One region of the Trinickia sp. NRRL B-1857 genome, then DNA from elsewhere that is predicted to be linked to it. Evidence: riboswitches for the same ligand, from Rfam matches in the RefSeq annotation. Region 1 holds a riboswitch; the other holds the start of a gene.
The links. A riboswitch is a leader RNA that binds a small molecule or an ion and turns the genes downstream of it on or off. The one in region 1 is predicted to bind glycine.
Positions count from the first base shown of each region.

Region 1 (14,942 bases):
AAATTGACGTCGTTGCCCAGTGTCGCACCCACCGCTCGTCCGGCCGCATTGACGGCCAGCACGACCTCCGGCTCGGGATTGTTCCAAGCCGATGTCGGGTACAAGCCCACTTCGGCACCGAAGCCCACCGCCGACATCGGCTGCGACTTCGTGAACACTTCGGCGTCTTCGCCGATGCCCACTTCCATATATTGCGACCAGGCCCCTCGGCGCTTGAGCTCGTCCTTGAGCCGCATGGCGGCCGCCGAACCCGGCTTGATCTTGGCGAGGTCGGTCCCGATCAACTCACGCAACGAAGAACGGATATCGGCCGCGCGGCCGGGATCGCCGCCGGCCTGCTCTTCGATCACGCGTTCGAGCAAGCTGACCGCAAAGGTGACGCCGCATGCTTTGATCGCTTGCACGTCGCAAGGCGCGAGCAAGCGCGTCGCGGTCTGCTCTTGCGGCTGCATCGCGTTTCGCAATAGTTCGTCGGCATGTCCCAGCAACTCGCCCGGGACCGAACGTGCAACGGCGGCGGCGTCGTCGCGGTCGAATAGGTCGCTTGTCGTCGGCGCGCTGGCCGTGATGTCGAAGACCTGTCCGTTGCGGATGACGACGACGGACGGCCCATTGTGGGGCGAGCCGCGCCAGACTCGCCCGACGAGCAGTGCGCGGCCGAGGTCCGAGGGCAGACAAGAAGCGGGATCGATGGGCATGGAGAGCAGCTCTCGCGGTAAAGGAAACGGTGGTCTCGGTATCAGTGCGAATGGCGCGGATCGCCGCGCGTCTCGATCACTTTCAGATAGAGCGTGGCGGGCTCGAGGCACCCGCCCGTCGAAAGCTGTCCGACGAATTGCCGGTAGATTTCTTGCCACGGGGTTTGCGACGGCGGCACGCTCGGCGCGGCCTCCTCGCGGCGGCGCGCGAGTTCGGCTTCGTCGACGAGCAGCTCGACGCGCCGCGCATTGAGATCGACGCGCACGCGATCGCCCGTGCGCATCAGCGCGAGACCCCCGCCGGCCGCCGATTCGGGCGACATGTTCAGAATCGAAGGGCTCGCCGACGTGCCGCTTTGCCGTCCATCGCCCATGCAAGGCAACGATGTCACGCCGCGCTTGACGAGCTCGGCGGGCGGCGCCATGTTGACGACTTCGGCGCTGCCGGGATAGCCGAGCGTGCCGCAGCCGCGCATGACGAGGATGCATTGTTCGTCGATGTTGAGCGAAGGATCGTCGATGCGGGCCCGATAGTCCTCGGGGCCGTCGAACACGACGGCGCGCGCCTCGAATGCGTTCTCGGCGCCCGGCTCGCTGAGGTATGCGCTGCGAAACGCCTCGCCGACCACCGACATCTTGATGATCGCGCTATCGAAGAAGTTGCCCGAGAGCACGATGAAGCCCGCGCCGTGTTTCAACGGTTCGGAGAACGAACGAATGACGTCGCCGTCGGCAGCGGGCGCTTGCTCGACAATCTCGCCGATGCGCAGGCCCGAGACGGTCGCGCACTCGCCATGCACCAGGCCTGCCTCGGCAAGCTGACGCAATACGGCCGGCACGCCGCCCGCGCGATGAAAGCTCTCGCCGAGGTATTCGCCGGCCGGCATGCAATTGGCGAGCAACGGCACATCGGCGCCGAGGCGCTGCCAATCGTCGAGCGAAAGCGGCACCCCGATATGCCGGGCGATAGCGATCAAATGCGGCGGGCAGTTCGTCGATGCACCGAGCGCCGATGCCACGACGATCGCATTCTCGAAGGCTTCGCGCGTCAGGATGTGAGAAGGGCGCACGTCGTCGTGCACGAGTTCGACGATCCGTTTGCCCGTTGCATACGCCATCTGTCCGCGTTCGCGATAGGCAGCCGGAATCGAGGCGCAGCCGGGTAGCGACATGCCGAGTGCTTCGGCAAGGCTATTCATCGACAACGCGGTGCCCATCGTATTGCAATGGCCGATCGACGGCGAGGCCGCCGCGGTGAGCCGCATGAAGCCTTCGTAGTCGATGTCGCCCGCGGCGAGCAAGTTGCGAGCGTGCCAAATGACGGTGCCCGAGCCGACACGCTTTCCCTCGAACCAGCCGTCGAGCATCGGGCCGCCCGACAGGACGATCGCGGGGAGGTCGACGGTGGCGGCGGCCATGAGGCAGGCGGGCGTGGTCTTGTCGCAGCCGGTCGTGAGCACGACACCGTCGAGCGGATAGCCGTGCAAGATTTCGACGAGCCCGAGATAAGCGAGATTCCGGTCGAGCGCGGCTGTGGGCCGGCGGCTCTGCTCGGCCAGCGGATGAACGGGAAACTCCATCGGAATGCCGCCTGCGTCTCGAATCCCGGCCTTCGTGCGTTCGGCCAACTCGATGTGATGGCGATTGCACGGCGCAAGATCGCTCCCCGTCTGCGCAATGCCGATGATCGGTCGGCCCGATTGCAACTCCTCGCGCGTTAGTCCGTAATTCATGAAACGTTCGACATACAGCGCCGTCATGTCGGCGTGACTCGGGTCGTCGAACCAGTTTTGGCTGCGCAACCTGCGCGAGGGTTTCGTTGACATAAACCTTTCGTTCTCCTAATCGTTACGGCGCGCGTTAGCCGGCACTCACGAGGCCGCGCGTGACGACGTTTTGCGGCAAGCCGGGCACGGGCGTGCGGAACATGAACAAGCCGCCGGCCAAGGTTTCGCGCTCGCGCTTGACCGGGCTCAATCCTTTCATCGCCGTCGTTACGTAGGCCGTGCGCAGATCGTCGCCGCCGAATACGAGCTTGGTGATGTTGGAGCAGGGGAAGGCGACAGTGTCGATCTGCTTGCCTTCGCGCGAGTAGCGTTCGATGCAGCCACCGTTGAAAAGCGCGACCCAGACGCATCCTTCGGCGTCGATCGCCATGCCGTCGGGATACGCGGATCCTTGCAGTTTCACGAATACGCGCTTGTTCGAGAGCTTGCCCTCGTCGTCCACGTCGGACGCGTAGATCGTCTGCCCGCGCGTGTCGGTGTGATAGAGCGTGCGTCCGTCGGGACTCATCGCCGGGCCGTTCGCGATGTCGTAGCCGTCGTCACGCCGCTCCAGCGTACCGGCGTCGTTCACGCGATAAAGCGCCCCCGTCGGCGCTTGTTCCTCGTCGTCCATCGTACCGAACCAGAGGTATCCACGCGGGTCGCAAAAACCGTCGTTCAGACGATTGGTCGTTCTTTCTCGTTCGACCTCCATGAGTTTGTCGAACGTGCCTACGCGCGCATCGAATCGATAAAGGCCTTTGCGCAGGCCGCACACGAACGTGTCATCGGATGCCGGAATGATGAAACCTGGTTCGCTCGGGGCGGGCCAGGTCATCGTCTCGTGCGTGGCGGCGATATAACGGTGTACCTGCTTGCGCTTGATGTCGACGAAATAAACGGCTTTCTCCGTCTTGCTCCAGACGGGCCCTTCGCCCAATTCGGCGCCCAAGGGCCAGATACATTCGGGTGAAATCATGAGGATGCTCCGTACCATCCCGCATCGACGAAGTACTCGCGTCCCGAGCATCGCGAGCCGTCGTCCGATGCGAGAAACAAGGCCATTCGAGCGACATGCTCGGGCTCGACCCGCTCGGGTAGGCATTGGTCGGCTACGAGCTTCGCCTCGCTTTCGGGCGATTGCCACAGTTTCATCTGCCTCGGCGTACGTACCGCACCTGGGATGATCGCGTTGACGCGAATCCCGAAGGGGCCGAGTTCACGGGCGAGTGCGCGGGTCATGCCTTCGATGCCGGCTTTGGCCGTCATATAAATCGAAAGACTCGGCAGCGCGCGGTGCCACGATATGGAACCGAGGTTCAGAATCACTCCGTTGCCCGCAGTCTTCATGCCGGACGCAGCGATTTGCGCGCAAAAAAATTGGTGCCGCAAGTTCACGGCGATTCGCTCGTCCCAATAGGCGGGCGTGATCTCGCCGAAGTCGTGACGGTCGTCGTTGGCCGCATTGTTCACGAGAACGTCGATCGTGCCGGCTTGCTCGCGAATTGAAGCAAATACTTGCTCGATCGCGGAAATATCGCGCAGATCGCACCGGTAAAAAGTGGGCGGATGTGCGCAAACGCGTAGCTTTTCGGCAAGCAACTGGGAATCGGCCTCGGCGATGTCGAGGAAAAACACGCGGGCGCCTTGCGCGGCGAACGCTTCGACGAATGCGGCGCCGATGCCGCTCCCGCCTCCCGTGACGACGACGGTTTTATCGACCAAGCTCGGATAGTGGGCGTACGACATGCGAAATTCCACGTTTGAAGAAAATGCCGGCCGTGCCTGATGCATTAGGCCCTATGCGTCATCCGCATCGTGGCCGGCCGGGCGAGTTTGGGATTGGGTCAGCGCCGGTTCGTGCGCGACACGACGTCGATCCATACGGCCACGACCAGGATCGCGCCTTTGGCGATCATTTGCCAGTAGGCGTCGACGTCGAGCATCGACATTCCGTTGTCCAAGCTGGCCATGACCAATGCGCCGACGAGTGCGCCGTAGACGGTGCCCGAGCCGCCGCGCATCGACGTGCCGCCGATGAAGCACGCGGCGATGGCGTCGAGCTCGCCCATGTTGCCCGCCGACGGCGAGCCGGCTGCGAGCCGCGCCGTATTGACGATCCCGGCGAACGCGCACATGAGGCCCATCAACGCGAAAATCGCGAGCTTGACGCGGTTCGTGTCGACGCCGGACAAGCGCGTCGCTTCGAGATTGGACCCGACGGCGTAAATGCGGCGGCCGAAGACGGTTTGCGTCGCCACCCAGGTGAAGACGCCGAGCATGACCAGCACGAGCAGCACGGGTACCGGGATGCCGCCGTAGTCGTTGAGCGTCGCGACGAACCCGACGATGATGGCCGCGGCGGCCGCGATTTTTGCGGCGTCTTGCCAGAGCGGGACTACCGGCAATTCATAACGGCGCCGGTTGCCGCGGTTGCGCACCGTCACGAACGCGAGCACGGCGATCAGCAGCAGAGCGAGGGCATTGCCCGCGAGGCGAGGCAGATAGCCTTGGCCGAGGAAGACGAATCCATCGGAGACCGGCGCGATCGTCGAGCCGCCCGTAATGCCGAGCAACACGCCGCGATAGGCAAGCATGCCGCCCAAGCCGACGATGAACGAGGGCACGCGCCGGTAGGTGGACAGCCAGCCGTTGAACAAGCCCGCCGCGATGCCGAGCACGAGCACGACGGGGATCGTCGCCGCGAGCGGCCAGCCATGGTTCATATCGAGGATCGCGGCGATCCCGCCGAGCAACCCTAGTAGCGAGCCGACCGACAAGTCGATTTCACCGGCGATGATGACGAAGACCATGCCGCAGGCGAGCATGCCGCTGATCGCCATTTGCCGCAGCAAATTCGATAGATTGCGCGGCGTGGCGAAGGCGCCGTGCGTGAGGACCGTGAAAAACAGCCAAATCAGCGCAACCGCGATGAGCAGCGCCAGGATCTTGTAGCGGGCGAACCATTGGCGAATGCGGTCGGCGCCGGCGGGGCCCGAAGTGCCGGCCGGGCGGGCGGGGGAAAGGTCCGGTGTCATACGGATGCTGTCTCGTTGGGTTGGGCGGCCCCGGCCCGGATGGCGGGCTCGATGGCGGCCGTCAGAATGGCCTCTTGCGTGAGGCCGTCGTTGGCGAAATCGCCGCGCAGTTCGCCCTCGCCCATGACGAGGACTCGGTCGGCGAGGCCGAGCACCTCGGGCAACTCCGACGACACCACGACGATCGCCATCCCTTGTTTGGCCAACGCGAAGATGAGCTTGTAGATCTCGAATTTCGCGCCGACGTCCACGCCGCGGGTCGGCTCGTCGAGGATCAGCACTTTCGGCTCGGTGAGCAGCACGCGTGTGAGCACGGCTTTTTGCTGATTGCCGCCCGACAGATGGGCGATCGGTAGCAGCGGATGGGCGGCGCGCACCGAAAGCTGCTTCATCGATTTGTGAATCGTGTCGAGTTCGGCGGCCGCATCGATCGCGCCGCGCTTGACGAAGCGTTGCAGCACGGACAGCGTGATGTTGTGCCCCACGCCAAGCTCGGGAACGATGCCGTGGGCCTTGCGGTCCTCGGGCACCATGCCGATCCCGGCGCGGATCGCGTCGCCGGGCGAGCGTATCGGCACGGGGCGGCCTTCGATCGAGACTTGTGCGTGGTGCGTGCCGGGATAGGCGCCGAAAATCGCCTGCATGAGTTCGGTGCGGCCCGAGCCAACGAGCCCGGCCACGCCGAGGATCTCGCCGCGCCGCACATGGAACGTGACGTCGTCCACCCGCTTACGGCGCGGGTTCGTTACATCGATGCAGGTGACGTTGCGCGCTTGCAGCACGACTTCGCCGACGACATGCGGCTCGCGCGGAAACAGATTCGTGATCTCGCGCCCCACCATCAGCGCGACGATGCGCGCGGACGGCATCTGCGAGAGCGGCGCCGTTTCCACATGCCGGCCGTCGCGGATCACGCTGACCGTATCGCAGACGGCTTGCACTTCCTCGAGCTTGTGCGAGATGTAAATGCAGGCGACGCCGCGCTGCTTCAGGTCGCGCACGATGTCGATGAGGACGCGCGTCTCCGCTGCCGTCAGCGAGGACGACGGTTCGTCGAGGATCAAGAGCCGCGCTTGCTTGTTGAGCGCCTTGGCGATTTCGATCAACTGCCGATGCCCGCCGCCGAAATTCATGACGGGCTGCGCGACGTTGATGCCCTCGATGCCCAGTTCTTTGAGCAATGCGTCGGCGCGCTGATGCATCGCCGCGTAGTTCATGCGTCCGCCGGGCAGCGTGATCTCGTTGCCGAGAAAAATGTTCTCCGCCACGGACAACTCGGGCACCAGCATCAATTCCTGGTGAATGATGACGATGCCCGCGCGCTCGGTATCGCGCACGTTCGATGCGCGCAACGGCTGACCGTCCCAGACGATCTCGCCGTCCCAAGTGCCGTGCGGGTAGACGCCGGAGACGATTTTCATCAGCGTCGATTTGCCTGCGCCGTTTTCGCCGCATAGGCCCAGGCATTCGCCGGGCCGAACCGACAGGTCGATGCCGTCGAGCGCCTTTACGCCTGAGAACGTCTTGACGATGCCGCGCAGCGACAGCAACGGTTCTGATTGCACCATGCGTCTCGTTCCTTTTCCGATTCGGGGATGCGCGGCGCCCGAAGGCGGGTGCCGCGCATGGTCCGGCGTTTATTGGCCCGAGAGCTGCGCTTGCGTGTAGAAACCATCTTTGACGACGACGTCGACGTTCTTCTTCGTCAACACGATCGGTTGCAGCAACACCGTATCGACCTTCTTCTTGCCGTTGTCGTACTGCGCGTTGAACGCGGGCTTGGTGCCCTGGGCCAGATCGACGGCAAGCTTCGCCGCTTCGGATGCGATCAGCTTGATGGGCTTATAGACGGTCATCGTCTGCGTGCCGGCGATGACGCGCTTGACGGCCGCGAGATCGGCGTCCTGGCCCGAGACCGGTACCTTGCCTGCGAGCTTTTGCGCGGCCAACGCCTGGATCGCGCCGCCGGCCGTGCCGTCGTTCGAGGCGACGATGGCGTCGATCTTGTTGTTGTTGGCGGTCAGCGCGTCCTCGACGATGCGCAGCGCCGTCGAAGCGTTCCACTCCGGCACCCATTGCTGGCCGACGACCTTGATCGCGCCGCTGTCGATCGCCGGTTGGAGCACCTTGAGCTGGCCTTCGCGCAGCATCTTCGCGTTGTTGTCCGTCGGCGCGCCGCCGAGCAGGAAGTAGTTACCCTTCGGTTGCGCGTCGAAGACGCCCTTGGCTTGCAGCTCGCCGACCTTTTCGTTGTCGAACGAAATGTAGGCGTCCACGTCGGCATCTAGGATCAGGCGGTCATAGGACACGACTTTGATGCCGGCCTTTTTCGCTTCCGCCACGACGTTGCCGAGCGTCTTCGAATTGAACGGCACGATCACGATGACGTCGACGCCGCGCGAGATCAGGTTTTCGATCTGCGAGATCTGCCGCTCTTCGCTAGCATCGGCCGATTGCACCGAGACGGTTGCCCCGAGCTTTTTCGCGGCGGCGACGAAGTAGTCGCGATCGCGCGCCCAGCGCTCGACGCGCAGGTCGTCGATGCAAAAGCCGATGACGGGATGGTCCTTGCTTGCGTGCGCGAGCGGCGCCGCGAGCGTCAAGCCCGCAAGAACCGCGCTCGCGACGAACGAGCCTAAAATGGAACGACGCTTTGCGAATGCCATGTCTCCACTCCTGTCTTATATATTGGGCGTCGCTGTTGGCCGACGATGCGGCGCGTGTGCGCGGCGACTCGCACGCACGCAATGAGGGTGCCGCCGGGACGCCGCGAGCTCGGGCGGCCGGTTGTCGGAGTGCGGCCATGGTGCAGCGGCGCGGCACGCGCCACAATTGCGAAATTGCGCAGCGGCGATAACGTTTCTTGCCGACGCGTGGCGAAGATGGCGGCAGGCGCACCATTCGCGCCTAAAATCGCGGAAGGCGTCGTGGGGACAAGCGGCGAAGCGAAAGCGGGCAGTAACAACCGGCATCGACCGGCAACGATCGATAGGAGACGACACCATGCTCTACGCCGCCAGGGCTGCGCGAGATAGCGCGAGCTTGCGACGATGACGAGGGCGAGCGCCCCCGCGCCGCAAAAGGCGCATCGCATCGCGCTGCTGTTCAATGCGAACAAGGTCTACGACCGCGAGATCATCACGGGCGTCGGCCAGTATTTGCTGTCGACGCGCGTCGGCTGGAATCTGTTTCTGGAAGAGGACTTCCGCTGCCGGCTCGGCGGTATCGAGCGCTTCGACGGCGACGGCATCATCGCCGATTTCGACGACCCGGCCGTGTGCGAAGCGTTGGCCGATTGTCCGCTCCCCGTCGTGGCCGTGGGCTCGTCGTTCGAGGATCCGTCCCACTATCCGGACAATGTGCCGTATATCGCCACCGACAACGTCAAGCTCGTTTCGCTCGCTTATACCCATTTGATCGGCGCCGGTTTGCGGCACTTCGCGCTTTATAGCCTGCCGCTTTCGAACGAACACCGCTGGGCGCACCAGCGCGAACTCGCGTTCGCAAGCCTGCGCGAAGCGGACGGCCGCACGCGCGAGCAGATCGATGCCGAGATCTATCGTGGACTGTCCACGAGCGCACCCACCTGGAATCAGGCGATCGAACAATTGACGAGCTGGCTTCATGCGCTGCCCAAGCCGGTCGGCATCATCGCCGTCACCGACGCCCGCGCGCGGCAGTTGTTGCAGGCTTGTTTGATCGCGGGCATTCCGGTGCCGGAGGACGTGGCGATCATCGGCATCGACAACGATCCGCTCACGCGAACGTTGACGCGCATTCCGCTTTCGTCGGTGATCCAAGGTACCGAGGAAATGGGTCGCACGGCCGCACACATGCTGCACCAGATGTTGCACGGCGCGCGCTTCCCGGGGCGCACGATTTTAGTGCCGCCCGTCGGCATCAACGTGCTCGATTCGACGAAGCATCAACCGCTTGCGAGTCCTTACGTGGCGAGAGCCCGGCATTTCATCCGCCAGTACGCCTGCCAGGGCATTCGTACGGAACAAGTGGCCGACTACGTTGGCGTATCGCGCTCCTCGCTCGAAGAGCATTTCCGCCGCGAGCTCAGTTGCACGGTGCATCAAGAGATTCTTCGGCAAAAGCTCGATGCGGCTAAGGCGCTGCTCGTCAAAGGCGACGTATCGAGCGCGGATGTGGCCGTTCGCTGTGGTTTCAAGTCGGTCCAGTATTTGCATGCGGTGTTTCGCCGCGAGCTCGGCTGCACGCCGCGCGAGTTCCAAGCGCGCTCGACCGCTCACGAGCCGGTTTGAGCGCATGGACCGCGCCTTTCGCCCTTCATTTCCAACTTCTCGAGCCTATGATCAGCACTGCTAAGTTGTCGCACGAACCTTGGGGCACGCTACCCGACGGACGATCTGTCCACCTGTTCACACTGCGCAACGCGCACGGCATGCGCGTGTCGATCAGCGAACTCGGCGCGACGCTCGTTTCGTGGCACGCGCCCGATCGCGCGGGACGGCTCGGCGACATCCTGCTTGGGCACGACACGCCTGCCGAATACTGGGACGCGAAAAGCTATATGGGCGCGCTCGTCGGCCGCTGGGCCAATCGCATCGCCGATGGGCGCTTCACGCTCGACGGCATCGCCTATACGGTCGATCGCAACGAGGGTAGCAATTCGCTGCACGGCGGAACGGCGGGTTTTCATCGCGCGTTTTGGACGGCGCGCGAGGACGACGGCGCGCTCGTGTTCTCGCTCGATTCGGAAGAGGGCGACGCGGGCTTCCCCGGCAATGTGCAGGCGCAAGTGCGCTACACGCTCGACGACGACGGCGAATTGACGATCGATTATTCGGCGCGTACCGACGCGCCCACGCCGCTTAACCTAACGAGTCACGGCTACTTCAACCTGACGGCGCAAGCGGGAGCCGACATCAAAGGTCACGTGCTCTCGATCGACGCCGATGCTTTCTTCGAGGTCGACCCCACGTTGATTCCGATCCGGCAAGTCGCCGTGGCGGGCAACGCGTTCGACTTTCGCGAGGCGGCGCCGATCGGGGCGCGGCTCGAGTGGCCGCATGAGCAGCTTTCGCTCGCGCGCGGTTTCGATCATTGCTATGTGCTGCGCGAGCCGCAAGGCTTGGGAGAGCGGGCCGTGCGCGAGGTGGCGCGGCTATACGATCCCGCAAGCGGGCGCGAAATGACGGTATCGACCGATCAGCGCGGCTTGCAGTTCTACACGGGCAATTACCTCGAGGGTGTCCCGGGACGTCATGCTCGCACTTATGCGCGCTACGCGGGCCTTTGCCTCGAGGCCGGCGGTTTTCCGAACCAAATCAATATGGCCGATCGCGAGGACGTCATCTCGCGACCCGAAAAACCGTATCGCCAGGTGACGCGGTATCGCGTCGGCGTCCTCGACTGACGGGCCATGCCCCGGCGGCACTGCGGCTACGAGACGCACACATACCGGCAGACTTCATGGTCCGTGCGTACGCCGGGATGCTCGCGCGTGGCCTGCCAAAGCGGCGAGGCGCCGACATTGCCGTCGTGTCCATGATGACCGCGCGCGGCGGCGCGGCGGTGCGCTTGGGCATCGGTCCAACGGGCGAAGTTCAACACGTGGGCTTCGTCGCGCGTGGCGAAGAAATTCGCTGAGATGAGACCGTCGGGCGGCTCGGCATCGCCGTTCAGGGCGAGCGTCACCCTATCGATCCAACTCGCTTGGATGATGGCGCTGGGCTTTTCGAGCGATTGCCGCACCACGACGAGGCATTCTCCGGGGCCGCTGCGCCCGGAACTCCACCCGCCGGCCGGCACGGCCACATCGACCCAGTGTGCGACGGCCTGCGCGGCCAGCGGTTCGATGGCGCGGGCAATGGCGTCGACGACGGTGCGCTCGGCCGCCTCGAAGCGACTGACGCGCCAAGCGGCGACGAAAAGTAGGGCGTTGGCGTCCGTATCTCGGTAGACATCGGCCAGTGTTCCGGTCGGCACGGTGCGGGCATGTTCGATCAACGAGGGCATCGCGCGCTCGAGCGCCTCGCGCGATGCGAAAACGACGCGGCCTGCGGCGAGCAGGCGGATATCCGGGTCAATAGGGTTGAAGCGGTTCGACAGGGGCGACATGAGCTTTTTCCTCCTCCGTTGCATTACGTTACCGCGTCTTGGCGATGCCTGCCGTACACATCGCTCGCTTTCGTTGACCGGCCCTCATTTGACAACCCTGTAACGCTCGCGTAAATTTCGCGCACGCGTCGGGAGAGCGCGCTCGCGGTAGGGTTTTTAGGCCCGCCGGGACGCCGCCGAAGGGGCACACCCACAAACTCTCAGGCAAAAGGACCGACCGCGTCGAAAGACCTGTTCGCACAGGTGTTTTCGCACTCTGGAGAGTGGCGGTAGTTCGTGGCGGCGCACCGGAAAAGACCGGCCCTTGCGCGCCTGAGCAAGCCGCCCACCGAAGGGGCGCGCGTCGAGCGGGATACGGAAATACGTCCCCGCCGGCGCAATCTCTCAGGTACCGAGGACAGAGGGGGCATGCATCGCATTCGTCGCAGGCATTTGAGCCCGCGCGCGTCGACTGGCATGGCCCTTTTTGTTTTCGCGAAACCTATGCGCGCCGAGGCTCCCATGACCGAACTGAAACAGACTCCCCTGAATGCCGCTCACCGTGCGCTGAATGCGCGCATGGTCGATTTCGGCGGCTGGGACATGCCCGTCAATTACGGCTCGCAGATCGACGAACACCACGCCGTGCGTACCGACGCGGGCATGTTCGACGTGTCCCATATGTGTGCGGTCGATGTCGCGGGCGCGCAGGCGCGTGCCTTCTTCGAATGCGCGATCGCCAACAACGTCGGTAAGCTCCAGACGCCGGGCCGTGCCCTGTATTCGTGCATGCTCAACGAAGACGGCGGCGTCATCGACGATTTGATCGTCTACTTTTTCTCCGACGATTTTTTCCGCGTCGTCGTCAATGCCGGCACGGCCGATAAAGATATCGCCTGGTTCAACGCGTTGAACGCCGAGCGCGGCTTCGGCCTGTCGATCACGCCCCGGCGCGATTTGGCGATCGTGGCCGTTCAGGGTCCGAACGCTCGCGCCAAGGTTTGGCAAGTGCTGCCGTCGGTACGCGAAGCGACCGAGCCGCTCAAGCCGTTCAACGCCGCGCGCGTCGACGCGGCGCCCTACGGCGAACTGACCCTGGCGCGCACGGGCTACACCGGTGAGGACGGCTTCGAGATCATCGTGCCGGCCGCCCACGTCGTCGCGCTGTGGCAAGCGCTGGCGGGCGCGGGCGTGCGGCCCTGCGGGCTCGGCGCGCGCGATACGCTTCGCCTCGAAGCCGGCATGAATTTGTATGGCCAAGACATGGACGAAAAGGTCTCGCCGCTCGACGCCGGGCTGGCCTGGACCGTCGACCTGAGCGCGCCGCGCGCGTTCGTCGGCCGCGCCGCGCTGGAGCGCGACGGGGCGCGTCAAGAATTCGTCGGGCTCATCCTACAAAAAGAGAACGGCAAGGCAGGCGGCGTGCTGCGCGCGCATCAGAAAGTCGTGACGCCGCACGGCGACGGCGAAATCACGAGCGGCACGTTCTCGCCGACGATGCAAGAATCGATCGCATTTGCGCGCGTGCCGAAAGGCGTGCGTCCGGGCGATGTCGTGCAAGTCCAAATCCGGGACAAAGCGTTGCCCGCAAGCGTGGTAAAACTGCCGTTCGTGCGAGGCGGCAAGGTGCTCGTCGCCTAAGGGGCGGCCCGCGCGCGAAGCTGAAAACCTTATCGATCCCATTCCAACGCATCCACCCAATCACTAGGAGTCCCAAATGAGCAACGTTCCGGCCGAGCTGAAATACACCGACGAACACGAGTGGATCAGAGCCGAAGCCGACGGCACCGTGGCGGTGGGGATCACCGATCACGCGCAAGCGACGCTCGGCGACATCGTCTTTCTCGAATTGCCCGAAGTCGGCAAGGAAATCAAAGCCGGCGATGCAGTCGGCGTCGTCGAATCGGTCAAAGCCGCATCGGACATCTACGCCCCCGTGACGGGCGAGATCGTTGCCGTCAACGACGAGATCGTCGACTCGCCCGAGGAAGTCAACGGGGACGCCTACGGCAGCTGGCTGTTCAAGGTGAAGCTCGCGGACGCGGCCTCGGTCGATAGCCTGCTCGACGCTGCCGCCTACGAAAAGCTTATCGGCTGACCCTTCCCCTTCGTTTTTGCCGCGCGGCGGTTCGGCGCGTTTGACGCCGAACCGCCGCGCACCACAAGCCGCCTTATCATGAAACTCGAACACCCGGATCGTCTGATGAACCGCTCCCCTCTCTCGCTTGCCGCGCTCGAAGTGCACGACGCCTTCGCCGAGCGGCACATCGGCCCGGACGGCGCCGACCAGCACAAGATGCTGGAGGTGCTCGGTTTCGAGTCGCGCGCCGCGTTGATCGACGCGGTGATCCCGAGTGCGATCCGTCGCACCGATCCGCTGCCGCTCGGCCCGTTCGCCGAGCCGCGCAGCGAGGCCGAGGCGCTTGCGCGCCTGCGCGAACTCGCGGACAAGAACGAGGTGTTCCGTTCCTATATCGGGCAGGGCTACTACAACACGCATACGCCGGCCGTGATCCTGCGTAACGTGCTCGAGAATCCGGCCTGGTACACGGCCTACACGCCCTATCAGCCGGAAATCTCGCAGGGCCGGCTCGAGGCGCTGCTCAACTTTCAGCAGATGATCGGCGATCTGACCGGTCTCGGCATCGCGAATGCGTCGCTGCTCGACGAAGCGACGGCGGCCGCCGAAGCCATGACGCTGCTGCAACGCTCGAGCAAGTCGAAATCGACCGTGTTCTACGTCGCCGACGACGTGCTGCCGCAAACGATCGAAGTCGTGCGCACGCGCGCCGAGCCGATCGGCATCGACGTGCGCGTCGGTCCGGCCGATGACGCGGCGAGCGCTGGGGCGTTCGGCGTGCTGCTCCAATATCCGGGCGCGAACGGCGACGTGCGCGACTATCGCGCGCTGGCCGAAGCCGTTCATGCGGCGGGCGGCCACGTCGTCGTCGCGGCCGATCTGCTCTCGCTCACGCTGCTCACGCCGCCGGGCGAATGGGGCGCCGACGTGGCCGTGGGCACGTCGCAGCGTTTCGGCGTGCCGGTGGGTTTCGGCGGCCCGCACGCGGCCTACATGGCCGTGCGCGACGAATTCAAGCGGCAAATGCCGGGGCGCCTCGTCGGCGTGACCATCGACGCCCAAGGCAAGAGCGCGCTGCGCCTCGCGCTGCAAACGCGCGAGCAGCACATTCGCCGCGAAAAAGCCACGTCCAATGTCTGCACGGCGCAAGCGCTGCTCGCGATCATGGCGAGCATGTATGCCGTCTATCATGGCCCGCAAGGCTTGAAGACGATCGCACAGCGCGTGCATCGCGTCGCCGCGCTGCTTGCAGCGGGGGTGAAGCAACTCGGTTACACGCTCGTCAACGACA
Region 1 is NZ_JBFLUK010000001.1:2,651,727-2,666,668, forward strand. Features, by position in the region: gene AB1286_RS11830 (fumarylacetoacetate hydrolase family protein) at 1-698, opposite strand, end outside; gene AB1286_RS11835 (IlvD/Edd family dehydratase) at 740-2,524, opposite strand; gene AB1286_RS11840 (SMP-30/gluconolactonase/LRE family protein) at 2,559-3,443, opposite strand; gene AB1286_RS11845 (SDR family NAD(P)-dependent oxidoreductase) at 3,440-4,213, opposite strand; gene AB1286_RS11850 (sugar ABC transporter permease) at 4,312-5,502, opposite strand; gene xylG (D-xylose ABC transporter ATP-binding protein) at 5,499-7,070, opposite strand; gene xylF (D-xylose ABC transporter substrate-binding protein) at 7,140-8,168, opposite strand; gene AB1286_RS11865 (XylR family transcriptional regulator) at 8,553-9,773, shown strand; gene AB1286_RS11870 (aldose epimerase family protein) at 9,821-10,888, shown strand; gene AB1286_RS11875 (hypothetical protein) at 10,915-11,592, opposite strand; glycine riboswitch at 11,712-11,818, shown strand; glycine riboswitch at 11,839-12,003, shown strand; gene gcvT (glycine cleavage system aminomethyltransferase GcvT) at 12,094-13,212, shown strand; gene gcvH (glycine cleavage system protein GcvH) at 13,289-13,669, shown strand; gene gcvP (aminomethyl-transferring glycine dehydrogenase) at 13,748-14,942, shown strand, end outside.

Region 2 (14,942 bases), on a different contig from region 1:
TGCGACGCTAAACGCGCTGGCGGAGCCGTAGCCGACACGCTGAGCCACTTGTGCGACGCTTCCTTCCTTCTGTATCAGCATCTTCCTAGCCATCGCCATGCGCCAAGCATGAAGATATTCCATCGGCGCCATGCCCACCGCGCGACTGAATCGATCGAAAAACGCCGAGCGCGAGAGCGCCGCTTGCTTCGCCAGTTGCGCGACCGTCCACGCTTGGGTGGGACGATCATGCATGCATCGGATCGCGACGGCCAGGCGTTCGTCGCCGAGCCCGCGCAACAGCCCGGGCGAAAGGGCGCCGCTGGAGGACGTTCGAAACGCCTCGATGAACAGCACTTCCAATAGCCGCGTCAAGATGACGTCACGCGCGGGCCGAGCCGATCGGAATTCGTCGACCACGAGCTGAACGAGCGTGGTGAGACGACGGTCGCCGCGCGTATGAACGAGCCCGGGAAGCAGCGACACCAACAGCCCAGCGTCCGGCGAACCGAAGATGCAATGGCCCACCAGCAACCGAACATCGGGTTTCACGCCTTGCGGGCCGAGGCTGAATTCGCCGTTCGGCAGAACGGTGGGCGGACTGTCGGCCGCCTCCGGCACCGGTGGCTCGAGACTCGACATCGTAAGCGTCGACGACGAGGGAATGAGCACGAAATCATCCGTTTGTAGCGCAATCGGAGGTTGGTCGCCGATGCGCAGCTTGCAGGCCCCTTCGAGAATGACGCAATAGAGCGGCTCCGGCGCGCGGTAGCGGCGGACGCGCCAGCGGCCCGCGCAGTTCACGACTTTCGAGACCGACGCACTGGGTTGGAGCAGTGCAACGATCTCGGAGAGCGGATCGACCATGAGTGGACTCTCGCGAATAAAACCTGGACGTTTGATTGTAGCGAATCCGGCCGCTTGAGCCTATCGTCTGCATACCGCTAACGATCGACAGGAGTCGCTCATTCATGAAGACCATTTTCATCACCGGCTGCTCGTCCGGTTTCGGCCTTGAAATCGCTCGCTACTTTCTCGCACGCGATTGGAGGGTGATCGCCACGATGCGAACGCCGCGCGAGGACGTGTTGCCACCTTCGGAGCATTTGCGCATTCTGCCGCTCGATGTGACGAACGCCGAGAGTATCCGCCTTGCGGTGGAGGCGGCAGGCCCCATCGATGTTCTCGTGAACAATGCGGGAATCGGCGTGCTCAATGCGCTGGAGGGCACCGCCATGGCGATCACGCGCGAAGTGTTCGACACGAACACGCTCGGAACGATTGCAGTAACCCAAGCCGTCTTGCCGCAATTCAGGCAGCGCAAGGCGGGGGTGGTCGTCAACGTCACGTCGAGCGTAACGCTAAGATCGCTGCCGTTGCTCTCCGTCTATACCGCGAGCAAGGCGGCCGTCAATGCGTTCACGGAATCGCTTGCGCTCGAACTCGAGCAGTTCAACGTGCGCGTGAATTTGGTGTTGCCCGGGCGCGCGCCCGATACGCGCTTCGCCGAAAACGGCCAGCCGCGGATGCGCGATGGATTCCCCGAACCGTACGCCGAGTTGGCGCAGAACATTTTCAAGCGTTGGGAGCAATCGACCGAGATTACGCACTCTGTCGACGTCGCCGAGGCCGTATGGCGTGCCGCGAACGATCCGTCGTCCCCGCTGCGCATCCCGGCCGGCGCGGACGCGGTTGCATTGTCGAAATAATGCGCTAACGCGGTACGCCGAACGCCGCGTGCAGCGCTTCGGCGCGCACGCGGCGCAAACCGGCTCTACCTGCGGCCCTTCTTCGGAATGAGCATCTGCGCCAATTCGTGCAGAAATTGAGCGGGCCCATGTGCATGTAGCGCCCGCCCACTGCTGTGCGCACCGTCGCCGCATCTCACGTTTGTGAGCGACGGCAACTTTGCGCGCCGGATGTTTGTCGTCGGCGTATTCGGCGGCGATGTTGATTTGCGGACAGCCGCGATAACCTGGGCGAGCGATCCGCTCTCCGATCCACTGAAGCTGTGGTTTGCTAGGCGGAAAGAGTTCGGCGAAGGGGGGCGTCGTGAGCCTGGGCGAGGTCTTCGACGCAGACGACGTCCTCTCGGTGCTCGATACGATCACGGTGACACGTCAGACCGTTGTGGAGCCGGCATTGCGTACGAAGGATTAAAAAACGCTTGCCGACTTTCTTGAGCGCGGCTAGTCTTAGCGCGTTCCACCAAGCTGCATGGAAGAGATCGTTCGCCTAGAACGACGCCGACGGAGCAACCGCCCCGGAAACTCTCAGGCAAAAGGACCGCGCAGCAGGAACATCTGGAGAGCGGCGCCATCTCGGCGCCCACCGAAGGGGAGCCCCGCGCGCCGTGCAGTCGCGCCTGGGGCGAAACTCTCAGGTACATGGACAGATGGGGCATCGGCGCCGGTTGCAATCGGCCGGCGATGCTCAACGAACGCTGGACCATGTCATGTCAAAAATTGCCGTCATCGGCGCCGGTATTACCGGCGTCACTACCGCCTATGCGCTCGCCCGGCGCGGCTGCCACGTCACCGTGCTCGAACGTCATCGCTATGCCGCGATGGAAACGTCGTTCGCGAACGGCGGGCAACTCTCCGCCAGCAATGCCGAGGTTTGGAATAGCCGCGCGACCGTGCTCAAAGGCCTGCGCTGGATGTTCAAGCGCGACGCGCCGCTGCTGATGAATCCGCGCCCCACGTGGCACAAATACAGTTGGATCGGCGAATTCTTGCGCCAGATTCCGGGTTACCGCGACAACACGATCGAGACGGTGCGCCTGGCGATCGCCGCCCGTGAGCACTTGTTCTCGATCGCTAAGCGCGAAGCGATCGAATTCGATCTCGAGCAACGCGGGATATTGCATTTCTATGCGACGCGCGGCGAATTCGAGTCCGCTTCGAAGGTCAATGCGATCTTGCGCGACGGCGGCTTGGCGCGCCGGGCCGTCACGCCCGACGAGATTCGTACGATCGAACCGACGCTGCGCGGCGATTTTTACGGCGGCTTTTTTACCGAATCCGACTCGACGGGGGATATTCACAAATTCACGCGCGGGTTGGCGCGTGCTTGCGAGCGGCTGGGCGTTCGATTTCGCTACGATGCGGCCGTGCAATCGATCGACGAGACGGGTGAAGGCCAAGTCTCGATCGCACTGCAATCCGATGGCCGTAGCGAGGTGGATCGATTCGATCGCGTCGTCGTTTGCGCAGGTATAGGCAGTCGCGCATTGGCGGCGCACGTGGGCGATCATGTGAACGTCTACCCGGTTAAGGGTTATTCGATCACTGTGTCGCTCGATGACCCGGCGAGCCGGGAGGCGGCGCCGTGGGTCAGCTTGCTCGACGACCGCGCGAAGATCGTGACGAGTCGCCTCGGCAGCGACAGGTTTCGCGTGGCGGGTACGGCCGAATTGAACGGCGAGAACCGCGACATTCGAGCGGATCGAATCGCGCCGCTCGTTCGGTGGGTGCGGGAGCATTTTCCCGAGGTGTCGACCGCGCGCGTCGTTCCATGGGCCGGGCTGCGGCCCATGTTGCCGAGCATGCTGCCGAGAGTCGGAAGAGGGCGGCGGCGTACCGTGTTCTACAACACGGGGCATGGACACTTAGGGTGGACGCTCTCCGCCGCCACGGCGGAAAGCGTCGCCGATCTCGTGGCGGGCGACCTGGCGTCGTCGCGTTTGCGAGTGAGCCAGGTCGGCACGCACAGCGTCGCTTGACCGGTCCGAGGCTAATCCCGAGCCGGGCCGTAGCCGCCACCGCCCGGCGTCTGGATGACGACGACGTCGTCCTGCCCGACCTGCATCCGATGCCGTGCGCCGAAGTGTTCGCGCGAGCCGTCCTTGCGTTCGATCCAATTGACCCCGATCGCGCCGGGTGCGCCGCCGTTCAACCCGAACGGCGGCACGAGACGGCGGTTGGCGAGCATGACGGCCGTCATGGGTTCGAGAAAGCGCACGCGCCTTTCGGTCCCGTCGCCGCCGCGATGACGTCCGTCGCCGCCGCTTCCGAGCCGGACGCTAAACGCGTCGAGCCGCACCGGAAAGCGCCACTCGAGCACTTCGGGATCGGTCAGACGCGAGTTCGTCATATGCGTCTGTACGGCGCTGCATCCGTCGAACGTAGGCCCGGCGCCGGATCCGCCGCATATCGTTTCGTAATACTGAAGGCTGTCGTTGCCGAACGTGAAATTGTTCATCGTTCCCTGCGCGCCGGCCAGCACGCCGAGCGCGCCGTAGAGCGCATCGGTCACGACTTGCGACGTTTCCACGTTGCCAGCGACGACTGCGGCCGGATAGCGCGGATTGAGCATCGAGCCCTCGGGAATCCGAATGTCGAGCGGCTTCAAGCAGCCGGCGTTCAGCGGAATATCCTCGTCCACGAGCGTGCGGAACACGTACAGCACGGCCGCCTTGCAAATCGCCGACGGCGCGTTGAAGTTATTCGGTTGCTGCTCGCTCGTGCCGGCGAAGTCGATGACGGCGGAGCGCCGGGCATGGTCGATCGAGACGCTGACGACGATCTTCGCCCCGTCGTCGAACGCATATTCGAAGCGTCCGTCCTTGAGCACGGACAGCGTGCGTCGCACGACTTCCTCGGCGTTGTCCTGAACATGCTGCATGTAAGCCTGCACGGTACCGACGCCGAATTGTCCGCACATGCGCTCGAGTTCCTGCGCCCCTTTCGTGCAGGCAGCCACTTGCGCGCGCAGATCGGCCAGATTTTGTTCGACATTGCGCACGGGCCAGCGACCCGATAGCAGCTTATCGCGCAGGCGCCCCTCGAGAAAACGGCCCTCGGCGACGAGCTGAACGTTATCGAGCAGCACGCCTTCTTCGTCGACGTGGACCGAATCGGGCGGCATCGATCCCGGCGTTACGCCGCCGATGTCGGCGTGGTGCCCGCGTGCCGCCACGTAGAACATCGGCTCGCCGGAGCCGGATGCGAATACCGGCATGATGACCGTCACGTCGGGCAAGTGCGTGCCGCCCGCATAGGGCGCGTTCAACGCAAACGCGTCGCCGGGCCGCATCGTTCCCATGCGGCGTTCGATCACCGTGCGCACGCTTTCGCCCATCGAGCCGAGGTGAACGGGCATATGCGGCGCGTTGGCGATCAAATTGCCGTCCGCATCGAACAAGGCGCACGAGAAATCGAGCCGCTCCTTGATGTTGACCGAGTATGACGTGTTCGCGAGCGTCACGCCCATTTGCTCGGCGATCGACATAAACAAGTTGTTGAACACTTCGAGCAGCACCGGATCGGCCTGGGTGCCGGCCGCATGGCGCGCCTCCAGCGGCACCGTGCGTTCCACGACCAGATGATTGTGATCCGTTACCGCCAGCTGCCATCCGGGCTCCACGATCGTCGTGCCCGTGCGCTCCTTGACGATCGCGGGACCGTCGATCCGTGCGCCCGGCGCCATCGCGTCGCGATCGTAGACCGGCGCCTCGCGCCATTGGCCGCCGGTGAAGAGGCGTGTCGACACGACGGGGGCCGGTTGAGCCGAAGCGTCCTCGGCGAGCGGCCATTGCTCGTCGCGGGCTTGTCGCGTGCAGCCGATGGCTTCGACGGCCACGGCTTCGACGATCAAAGCGCGATTGGGCATGAGAAAGCCGTAGCGGGTCCGATAGACCTTTTCGAACTGCGCGACGACGATCGCGGCGTCGTCGTCGAAATCGACTTCGAGCGCGGTATCGGTGCCGTCGTATTTGACGTGCAGCGTGTGGCGCAGACTGATCCGGCTATCGTCGATCCGTTGGGCGGCCACTTCGCCGCGCGCGGCTTGCGCAAGCTCACCGAAGGCGGCATGGCAAGCCGCGAGCGCGGGGTTGTCGAGCGGCACTTCCAGCGCGCGTTGCTTGAGCGCGCGGACGTCGGCCAGGCCCATGCCGTAGGCCGACAGCACGCCGGCAAGCGGATGAATGAAGACGCGCGTCATGCCGAGCGCGTCGGCCACGAGGCAGGCATGTTGGCCGCCCGCGCCGCCGAAGCAGGCCAGCGTATATTGCGTGACGTCATAGCCGCGCTGCACCGAAATTTGTTTGATCGCGTTGGCCATGTTCTCGACCGCGATCTTCAAGAACCCTTCGGCGACTTCCTCGGGCGTCCGCTCGATCCCCGTCGATGCCGAAACGGTACCGGCCAACTCGGCAAAGCGTTGGCGCACGATCGCATCGTCGAGCGGTTCGTCGCCTTGCGGGCCGAACACTTTCGGAAACCATTGCGGATCGAGCTTGCCCGTCATGACGTTGCAATCGGTCACGGTCAGCGGGCCGCCACGCCGGTAGGCCGCAGGCCCCGGGTTCGCGCCGGCACTCTCGGGACCGACTCGGAAACGCGCCCCGTCGAAGCTGCAAATCGAGCCGCCGCCGGCCGCGACGGTGTGGATTTTCATCATCGGGGCGCGAATGCGCACGCCCGCGACTTCCGTGACGAAGTCTCGCTCGTATTCTCCCGCGTAGTGGGTGACGTCGGTCGAGGTACCGCCCATATCGAAGCCGATGATGCGGTCGAAGCCCGCGAGCGCGGCCACTTGCGCGGCACCGACGATGCCGCCGGCGGGTCCCGATAGGATCGCGTCCTTGCCTTGAAAACGATGCGCATCGGTCAAGCCGCCGTTGCTCTGCATGAATTGCAGCGGGACAGGGCCCAGTTCGCTTTCCACTTGACGCACGTAATGGCGCAATACGGGCGATAGATAGGCGTCGACGACGGTCGTATCGCCGCGCGAGACGAGCTTCATCAGCGGGCTGACTTCGTGGCTCACCGAGATTTGCGTGAAGCCGATTTCCTGCGCGATCGCTTTGAGCCTGCGTTCGTGCTCGGGATGACGATAAGCGTGCAGCAAGACGATGGCGCATGACCGGATCCCTTCGTCATAGGCCTGACGAAGCGACGTGCGCGCGCTAGCCTCGTCGAGTTCGTGCACGAGCTCGCCCCTTGCGCCGATGCGCTCGTCGATCTCGACGACGCGCTCGTAGAGCAGCGTGGGCAGCTCGATGTTGCGGACGAACAGCTTAGGCCGATTTTGATAGGCGATGCGCAGCGCATCGGCGAAGCCCTTCGTGATCGCGAGTACGGTGCGCTCGCCCTTGCGCTCGAGCAGCGCATTCGTCGCGACGGTTGTCCCCATGCGCACGCATTCGATCAGCTCCGCCGGCACGGGTGAGCCGTGCGGCACGCCGAGCAACTCGCGAATGCCTTGCACGGCCGAGTCGCGATAGCGTTCGGGGTTTTCCGAGAGGACCTTGTGCGTGACGAGCATCCCGTCGGGGCGTCGTGCGACGATGTCCGTGAACGTACCTCCCCGGTCGATCCAAAATTGCCATCGTTCGGAGTCCGAAATAATTTGCTGTGTGTCGTGCTTCATGTCTTCGTACATCATGGTCTGGATAATGGGGGCGATCGAGGCTTAGTGCTTGAGCTGAGCACCGCGCGTTTCCGGCAGCGTGAGGGCGGCGAGGATGACGACGCCGTAAGCGCAAGCGGCGAAGGTGCCGATGGCGGCGCCAAGCGCCATCTTTTGCGCGACGTAGCCGATGAGGAACGGGAAGGCTGCGCCTACGGCACGGCCGAAGTTGTAGCAGAAGCCCTGGCCGGATCCACGCACGCGGGTGGGGAAGAGTTCCGACATGAAGGCGCCCATCCCCGAAAAAATGCCCGAAGCGAAAAAGCCTAGGGGGAATCCGAGAATAAGTAACAGCGTGTTGTCGAGCGTCACGTGCGTATAGGCGAGCGCGATGATCATCGATGCGAGGGCGTAGACGATGAAGGCCAGTTTCCGGCCGGCGCGGTCGGACAACCATGCGCCGAACAGATAGCCCGCGTAGGACCCAGCGATGATGACGGCGAGATAGCCGCCGGTGCCGATGACGCTCAAGTGCTGCTCCGTCTTGAGGTAAGTCGGCAGCCACGTCGTGATGGCGTAATAACCGCCTTGCGCGCCCGTCGCGAGCAGGGCGGTGCGCAGCGTGGTCCACCACATATCGGCGCCGAAGATTTCCATGAACGAGTGCGACGTATTCGTTTCGCGCTCGTGGGCTTTGACCTGGCGGTGTACCTCGGGCTCTTCCACGAAGCGGCGGATGAAGATGACGAACGGCGCGGGCGCGATGCCGAGGGCGAACAGCACGCGCCATGCGGTCTCTGCCGGCAAGAGGGAAAACACGAGCGTATAGAGTCCGGCGGAGACGGCCCAACCGATGGCCCAACCCGCTTGAACCATGCCGACCGCTTTGCCGCGGTCGCGGGCGCGGATCACTTCTCCCATCAAGACGGCGCCCGCCGTCCATTCGCCGCCGAAGCCCAATCCCATCAGGCCGCGTGCGACGAGCAATTGCGTGAAGTTTTGCGCGAATGCGCAAGCGAGCGTGAAGACCGCGAACCAGACGATGGTGATCTGTAGCGTGCGTACGCGTCCGACGCGATCGGACAAGATGCCGGCGATCCATCCGCCGAGCGCGGACATCAGCAACGTCACGGTACCGATGAGCCCCGCTTGGCCGGAAGTCAGTCCCCACGTTGCGATCAGCGCGGGAATGACGAAGCTTAGGAATTGCGTGTCCATTGCATCGAGCGCGTAGCCCGCTTTGCAACTCCAAAACGCGCGGCGTTCGTTCGCGCGCAAGTGGCCGTACCAGCCGAACAGGGCATGACCGCGATGGCCGCCGACGTCGCCGGCATCGTCGGCGGGCTCGACCTCGGGGTAATGGGCTTCGGTATGCATTGATGTCTCCTCGTTGCTACGAGTATTCATGGCAAACGCTGCGTCAGAGGACGGCGAGCGATGCGTTGGGGATATCGGTCACGAGCATGTGGCCCGGTCGATGCGCAATGGCGAACGGCAGCCGCGCGGCTTGGAGCGCACTTTGCGGTGTCACGCCGCAGGCCCAGAACACGGGCACTTCGTCTTCGCGGATCGTCACGGCATCGCCGTAATCGGGACGCGACAGATCGGCGATGCCGATCGCGCGCGGGCTGCCCAAATGGACCGGGGCGCCGTGCACCGAAGGGAAGCGGCTCGTCACCTGCACGGCTCTTATCGCGTTCGCGCCCGTCATCGGCCGCATCGATACGACGAGCCGACCGCCGAACGGACCGGCCGGGGCATTCTCGATATCGGTGCGGAACATGGGCACGTTCACGCCCTCCTCGACGTGCCGGAGCGGGATCCGTTCGTTCGCCAGCATTTGCTCGAAGGAAAACGAGCAGCCGATCGCGAAGGCGACGAGATCGTCGTTCCAGAGCGCGACGATGTCGTCGGGCTGTTCGGCGAGTTCGCCGTCTCGATAGACGTTGTAGCCGGGCACATCGGTGCGCAGATCAAGATCGCGACCGAGCGCCGGTATATTCCATTGCCCGCGCTCGCCGACGCCGAGCAGGGGGCATGCTTTGGGGTTTCTTATGCAAAAGCGTAGGAAGTCCTCGGCGTAGGCGCTCGGAATGATCACGAGATTGGCTTGGGCGTACTCGCCGCAGTGGCCGGCGGTCGGACCTTTGAAGTCCTTATGGCGAACGAGTTGGCGGAATCGATGCGGCATGAAGGCATTCCTCGATGAAGGTGGCTTGGTGAGGAGATTAGGTTTGAATGAAATGACGCGCCAGCAAGTTATTCCGTGCGCTGCCGTCAAGTTTCTCTTAACACTTTCATGCGGGTTTTCCCGCAACCCAGGTGCGCGCGAGGAACGGAACGATGCGCGGAGATCCATGACTGACAAGCGATTGGCGGCGATGAACGGTGCCGGATTGGCGACTGACCGGATTGACTTATTTCGTGCTTAGCGATCGAATCGATGCCTCGAGGCGAGGGGCGGTGGGTTTTTGATTCACTTAACATTCGCGCATGGATGCCGTTATGCAGATGGGCAGCGAGTGACATCAGGCGCGGCATGCCCACGGTCTAACCCGCCCATTTCGTCTGAACAAAGAAACCATCATGTCTCGCTTATCCCTGCGACAAAAGCTTTGGATTCCGCTGCTCCTGACTTGGGTCGGGTTGCTGACGCTGACCGTCTGGCACGCCATGCAGATGCGCGAGATGCAGTTGGGCGAACGCAAGCACGCGCTCGCCGACGTGACGGAGATGGCGTACTCGATCGCCTCGGGCCTCGATCGCGATGCGCAGGCGGGCAAGATCGGCGCCGATGCGGCGAAGCAGCAAGCGCTGGCCCGTATCGCCGACCTTCGCTATAGCGGCAATGGATATGTGACGGTTGTCGGCGCGGATTCGGTCGTGGTCATGCATCCGATGGCGCCGAAGCTGAACGGCAAGGACATGTCGCAATGGAAGGATTCGAAAGGCAACTTCCTGTATAGAGACATCGCGGCGGCCGGGGCTTCGCCTAGCGGCATGGGGTATGTCGAATACTGGTGGCCCAAGCCGGGCGAGACCGAGCCCAGCTCGAAGCTTGGATTCGTCCAGCGCTATAAACCGTGGAATTGGGATTTCATCGCCGGCGTTTATCAGGACGACATTCAAACGGCCTTCTATCACACGCTCGGCCTGTCGTTCGTTGTCCTGATCGTCTTGGGCGCGGCGATTTCGATTTTGACCTCGGTTGCCGTCAAGAGCGTGCGGCGCTCCGTGGGCGGCGAGCCCGCGAAGGCTGCCGAGCTCGCGCGTCAAATCGCATCGGGCGACCTGACCGGCCGAATCGAAGTGGCGCAAGGCGACGACGACAGCATCGTCTCCGCCATCGCTTACACCCGCGATACGCTGGCGGGCACGGTGTCGCGCGTGAAGTCGGCGGCCGAAACAATTCGCGTCGCGGCGGCCGAGATCGCCACCGGCAACGGCGATTTGTCGAGCCGCACGGAACAGCAGGCGGCGTCGCTCGAGGAAACGGCGGCGGCGATGGACGAGTTGACGTCGACGGTCAAACAAAACGCCGAAAACGCTTCGCGGGCGACCGAGGTGGCGGCCAGCGCGTCGTCGGAGGCGGAGCGCGGCGGTGGCGTAGTCGGCGATGTCGTCAGCAAAGTCAGAGCGATCGCCGAAAGCTCGAAGAAGGTGGCCGATATCACGTCCGTCATCGATAGCATCGCGTTCCAAACCAACATCCTTGCGCTGAACGCGGCCGTGGAGGCCGCGCGGGCCGGCGACCATGGACGGGGTTTCGCCGTCGTCGCGAGCGAGGTGCGCAGCCTGGCCCAACGTAGCGCGGCGGCTGCCAAGGAGATCCGCGTGCTCGTGGATACCTCGCTGGCCCAGGTCGAAAGCGGGGCGGCATTGGCCGAAAGCGCGGGCGATGCGATGGAAGGCATCGTCACGGCGGTCAAGCGCGTCACCACGATCGTCGGCGAGATCTCCACGGCATCGAATCAGCAAAGCATCGGCATCGACGAAGTCAATCGCGCTATCTCGCAGATGGACGGTGCGACGCAACAAAACGCGGCCCTCGTCGAGCAGGCGGCCGCGGCGGCGGTGTCGCTCAACGAACAGGCCCAGCAGCTCGGCGAGGCGATGCAGGTGTTCCGCGTGGCTGAGGATTCGACACGACCCGGTAGGCGATGAACACGCGATTCGTCGAAACGTTCGTTACCCTGGCCGAGCTCGAAAGCTTCCGCGCCACGGCGCGCGTTCTGCACGCGACGCCGGCGACCATTTCGTTACGAATCAAATCGCTCGAAGACGAGTTGCGCGCTGAACTCGTCGATCGCTCGACCACTCAATTTCGTCTGACGCCGGCGGGCGAAAGCTTGCTCGGACTCGCACGCAACGTGGTGGATGCGGCGCGCGCGCTACGCGAGGCGGCAGGGCAAGAAGTCGTCGTGGGCGGTAAGTTGCGCCTGGGCGTGATCGAAACGCTCGTGCATTCTTGGCTCGCTCACTACGTCACGCACCTGAATGCGAAGTTTCCGCAGCTCGACGTCGACCTGACCGTCGATTCGAGCGCGGTATTGCAGCAGCGACTGCTGGCCGGCGAACTCGATTTGGTGATTCGCGTCGAGGGTATCGATAGCACGAAGATCGCCTCGAGCGCGATCGCAAGCTATCCCGTCCGTTGGATCGCAAAGCGCGGGCTGCTCTCCAAACGTGCGGCGGGACTTGCGTCCCGGGTGCTTCAGCGGCCTATCTTGACCTTCGGCCGCGGCACGGCGCCTCAAGTTGCGTTGCAAAGCATCGTGCTCACGCTCGCGCGGCAAGAAAACGTGCGACCCGAGCAAACGCGCATGACATGCTCGCCTTCCGTGGCGGCGATCGTGCAGCTCGTGCGCGACGGCTACGGGGTGGCCTGTATCCCGAGCCTGTTCGTAACCGACGAGTTGCGCACGGGCGAATTCGTCGAATTGCCGCTCAAGCCGGTGCCGCCGCCGATCGTCGTTTCCGTATGCAAACCGACGAATGCCAATGCGATGGTCAATGCGGCGGCCAGCGCCGCGCATATCGCCTGCACCGCGTATTGCCGCACGAAGCGGCGCGAGCTGATCGAAGCCCTCTGACAAAACCCCCGCGTCGTGTCCTTCAGCCGGCGCGCGGCGAAAGATGGATGCCGGCGAGCATGCAGCGCACCGATCCACCGGCCGTTTCTATCGTCGGCACGTCGAGCGGCAGCAGCCGCGCCGAGCGTTCGATCAGCGCGCGCTGAGCGGGCGTCAAGCTCGCGAGGGCGGTTGTCGATAGCGCCAGCAGACGGCCGTCGGGTCCGCTTAACTCGAGCGCATTAGCCGCGAAATGAGCGATTTGCCCATGATCGAGCGCGATGACCTCGCGCCCCGTCGCTAAAAGACGCTCGCGCACTTCGTCGCGCCGGTGGGCATCGCGGATCGAATCAAGGCCCACCAGCGCGAACGCCGTGGCCACGCTCATCATCACGTTCGTGTGATAGATGGGGCGCCCGTCCGGATCGGCGGTATCGAAGCAGATCGCCTCGAAATGAAACTGGCTGCAAAACCGTTCGAGTGCAATCGGATCGGCTCGATTGGAACGGGCGGCGAATGCCGTGCGCCCGATATGATCGAGCACGACGGCCCCGGTGCCTTCGAGAAACATGCCGTCGTATTCGAGCCCCGAGTAGTCGACCACTTCATGCACGCGGTATCGAGCCTTGAGCATCTCGATGACGTCGATGCGGCGCTCGCGCCTGCGGTTGGCGCTATACATCGGGAAGAGGGCGACGCGGCCGCCCGCATGCGTCGAGAACCAATTGTTCGGAAACACGGAATCCGGCGTGCCCAGCGCGCCCTCATCGTCGAACAGATGCACGCGCACGCCCGCGTCCGTGAGCGCCTGCGCGGCGGCCGTGACCTCATGGCGAGCCTTCTCGGCCACCGCTTGAGCCCTTGCCGCATCGAGACCGACGGGATGGCGTTGGAACGCGTTGTCGGCCGCCGTTTCAGGGTTCGGCATGAAACGATGCGGGCGAATCATGACGACGGCGGCGGGCGCTTGAATCGACGAGGCATTCATGACAGGCATCGGACGATCTTGTGCGGCGGCCATGCGAACGAGTTGAGGTGTCATCGTGCGAACGCCTGCACCTGTTCGAAGCTGCGTGCGGCCTCGGGGCTCGCGACGTGTGCTTGCTGGATGAGCGCGAATAAGTTCTTGGGATCGACGGAGGGCGGAATGAGCGAAATGTCGATCCCTGCGTCGTACCGCCGATCGAGTGCATGCAAATAGCGCAGTGCCGAATAATCTTCCAAGGCGAACCCGACCGAATCGAATACGGTGATCTGCTCATCGTTCTCACGGCCCACCAACTCGCCCTCCAAAATTCGCCAGAGTTCGACGACCGGGAAATCGGCCGGCATTTGTTGAATGTCGCCCTCGATGCGGGTTTGCGGTTCATATTCGACGACGACACGGCTCGCGCGCAGCACGTCCGCGTGCAGCTCGGTCTTGCCGGGGCAGTCGCCGCCGACCGCGTTCAAGTGCATGCCGGGCTCGATCATGTCGGGCGTGACGATCGTCGCGTAGGTTTTGTCGGCGGTGACGGAGGTGACGATGTCCGCGCCGCGTACCGCATCGGCGGCCGAGGGGGCCTTGAGGACGCGCAACGCCGGGTAGGCGCTCAGATTGCGGATGAGTTTATCGGTGGCGTTCGAGTCGAGATCGAAGACGCGAACTTCTTCGATGCCGAGCAGCGTGTGGAACGCGATCGCTTGAAACTCGCTTTGCGCGCCGTTGCCGATCAAGGCCATCGTCTTCGAATCGGATCGGGCGAGCACACGTGCGGCGAGCACCGAGGTTGCCGCCGTGCGCAATGCCGTCGTCAAGGTGAGTTCGGCTAGGAGGACCGGATACCCGGTGTCGACTTCCGCTAGCGCGCCGAATGCCATCACCGTGTGGATCCCGCGTTGGGCGTTGATCGGGTGCCCGTTGACGTACTTGAATGCGAATAGCGTGTCGTTGGCCACCGGCATGAGCTCGATCACGCCGTTTGGGGAATGGCAGGCGACGCGCGGCGATTTATCGAATTCGTTCCATCTGAGGTAGTCCGCGCGCAGCGTATCGACGAGTTCGCTCAGGAACGCCGGCACGCCGACGCGAGCGATGAGTCGGCTGGTGGCGGGGACGTCGAGGAATCGAGTCATCATGGTTGTCTCCTAAAGTGCCGCGGCGTTGTTTGCCGCCGATAGGGATCATTATTTCCGCGAGCGGAGCCAACAAAAAGCTGGCAAAGGTGACAAATTGACAATGAAAATTGACAATATGTTCAATTCGGATGGAAATTTGCTCAAGCCGGCGGTCGCGTATCGCTCGCTGTGCCGCTCAAGAGGCGGGGGATAACGGACTATGATCAATCTCGACGATGTGGATCGGCAGCTCATCGGGTTGCTGCGCGACGATGCGCGGATGCCGGTGGTGGCGCTGGCGAAAGTGCTGAGAGTGGCGCGGGCGACCGTGCAAAACCGGCTGACTCGGCTCGAAAACGAGGGCGTGATTGTCGGCTATACCGTGCGGCTCAAACGCGCCGCCGAAAAGCATCGGATCCGCGCGCTGATGTCCGTGGC
Region 2 is NZ_JBFLUK010000011.1:584,494-599,435, forward strand. Features, by position in the region: gene AB1286_RS23710 (AraC family transcriptional regulator) at 1-846, opposite strand, end outside; gene AB1286_RS23715 (SDR family oxidoreductase) at 951-1,688, shown strand; glycine riboswitch at 2,188-2,278, shown strand; gene AB1286_RS23720 (D-amino acid dehydrogenase) at 2,375-3,703, shown strand; gene AB1286_RS23725 (hydantoinase B/oxoprolinase family protein) at 3,715-7,356, opposite strand; gene AB1286_RS23730 (MFS transporter) at 7,399-8,712, opposite strand; gene AB1286_RS23735 (putative hydro-lyase) at 8,756-9,526, opposite strand; gene AB1286_RS23740 (hypothetical protein) at 9,525-9,767, shown strand; gene AB1286_RS23745 (methyl-accepting chemotaxis protein) at 9,922-11,499, shown strand; gene AB1286_RS23750 (LysR family transcriptional regulator) at 11,496-12,428, shown strand; gene ctlX (citrulline utilization hydrolase CtlX) at 12,451-13,395, opposite strand; gene AB1286_RS23760 (ornithine cyclodeaminase) at 13,446-14,522, opposite strand; gene AB1286_RS23765 (Lrp/AsnC family transcriptional regulator) at 14,725-14,942, shown strand, end outside.
Region 2: linked by a shared signal. The riboswitch ahead of AB1286_RS23720 (D-amino acid dehydrogenase) and the one ahead of gcvT (glycine cleavage system aminomethyltransferase GcvT) in region 1 are both predicted to bind glycine.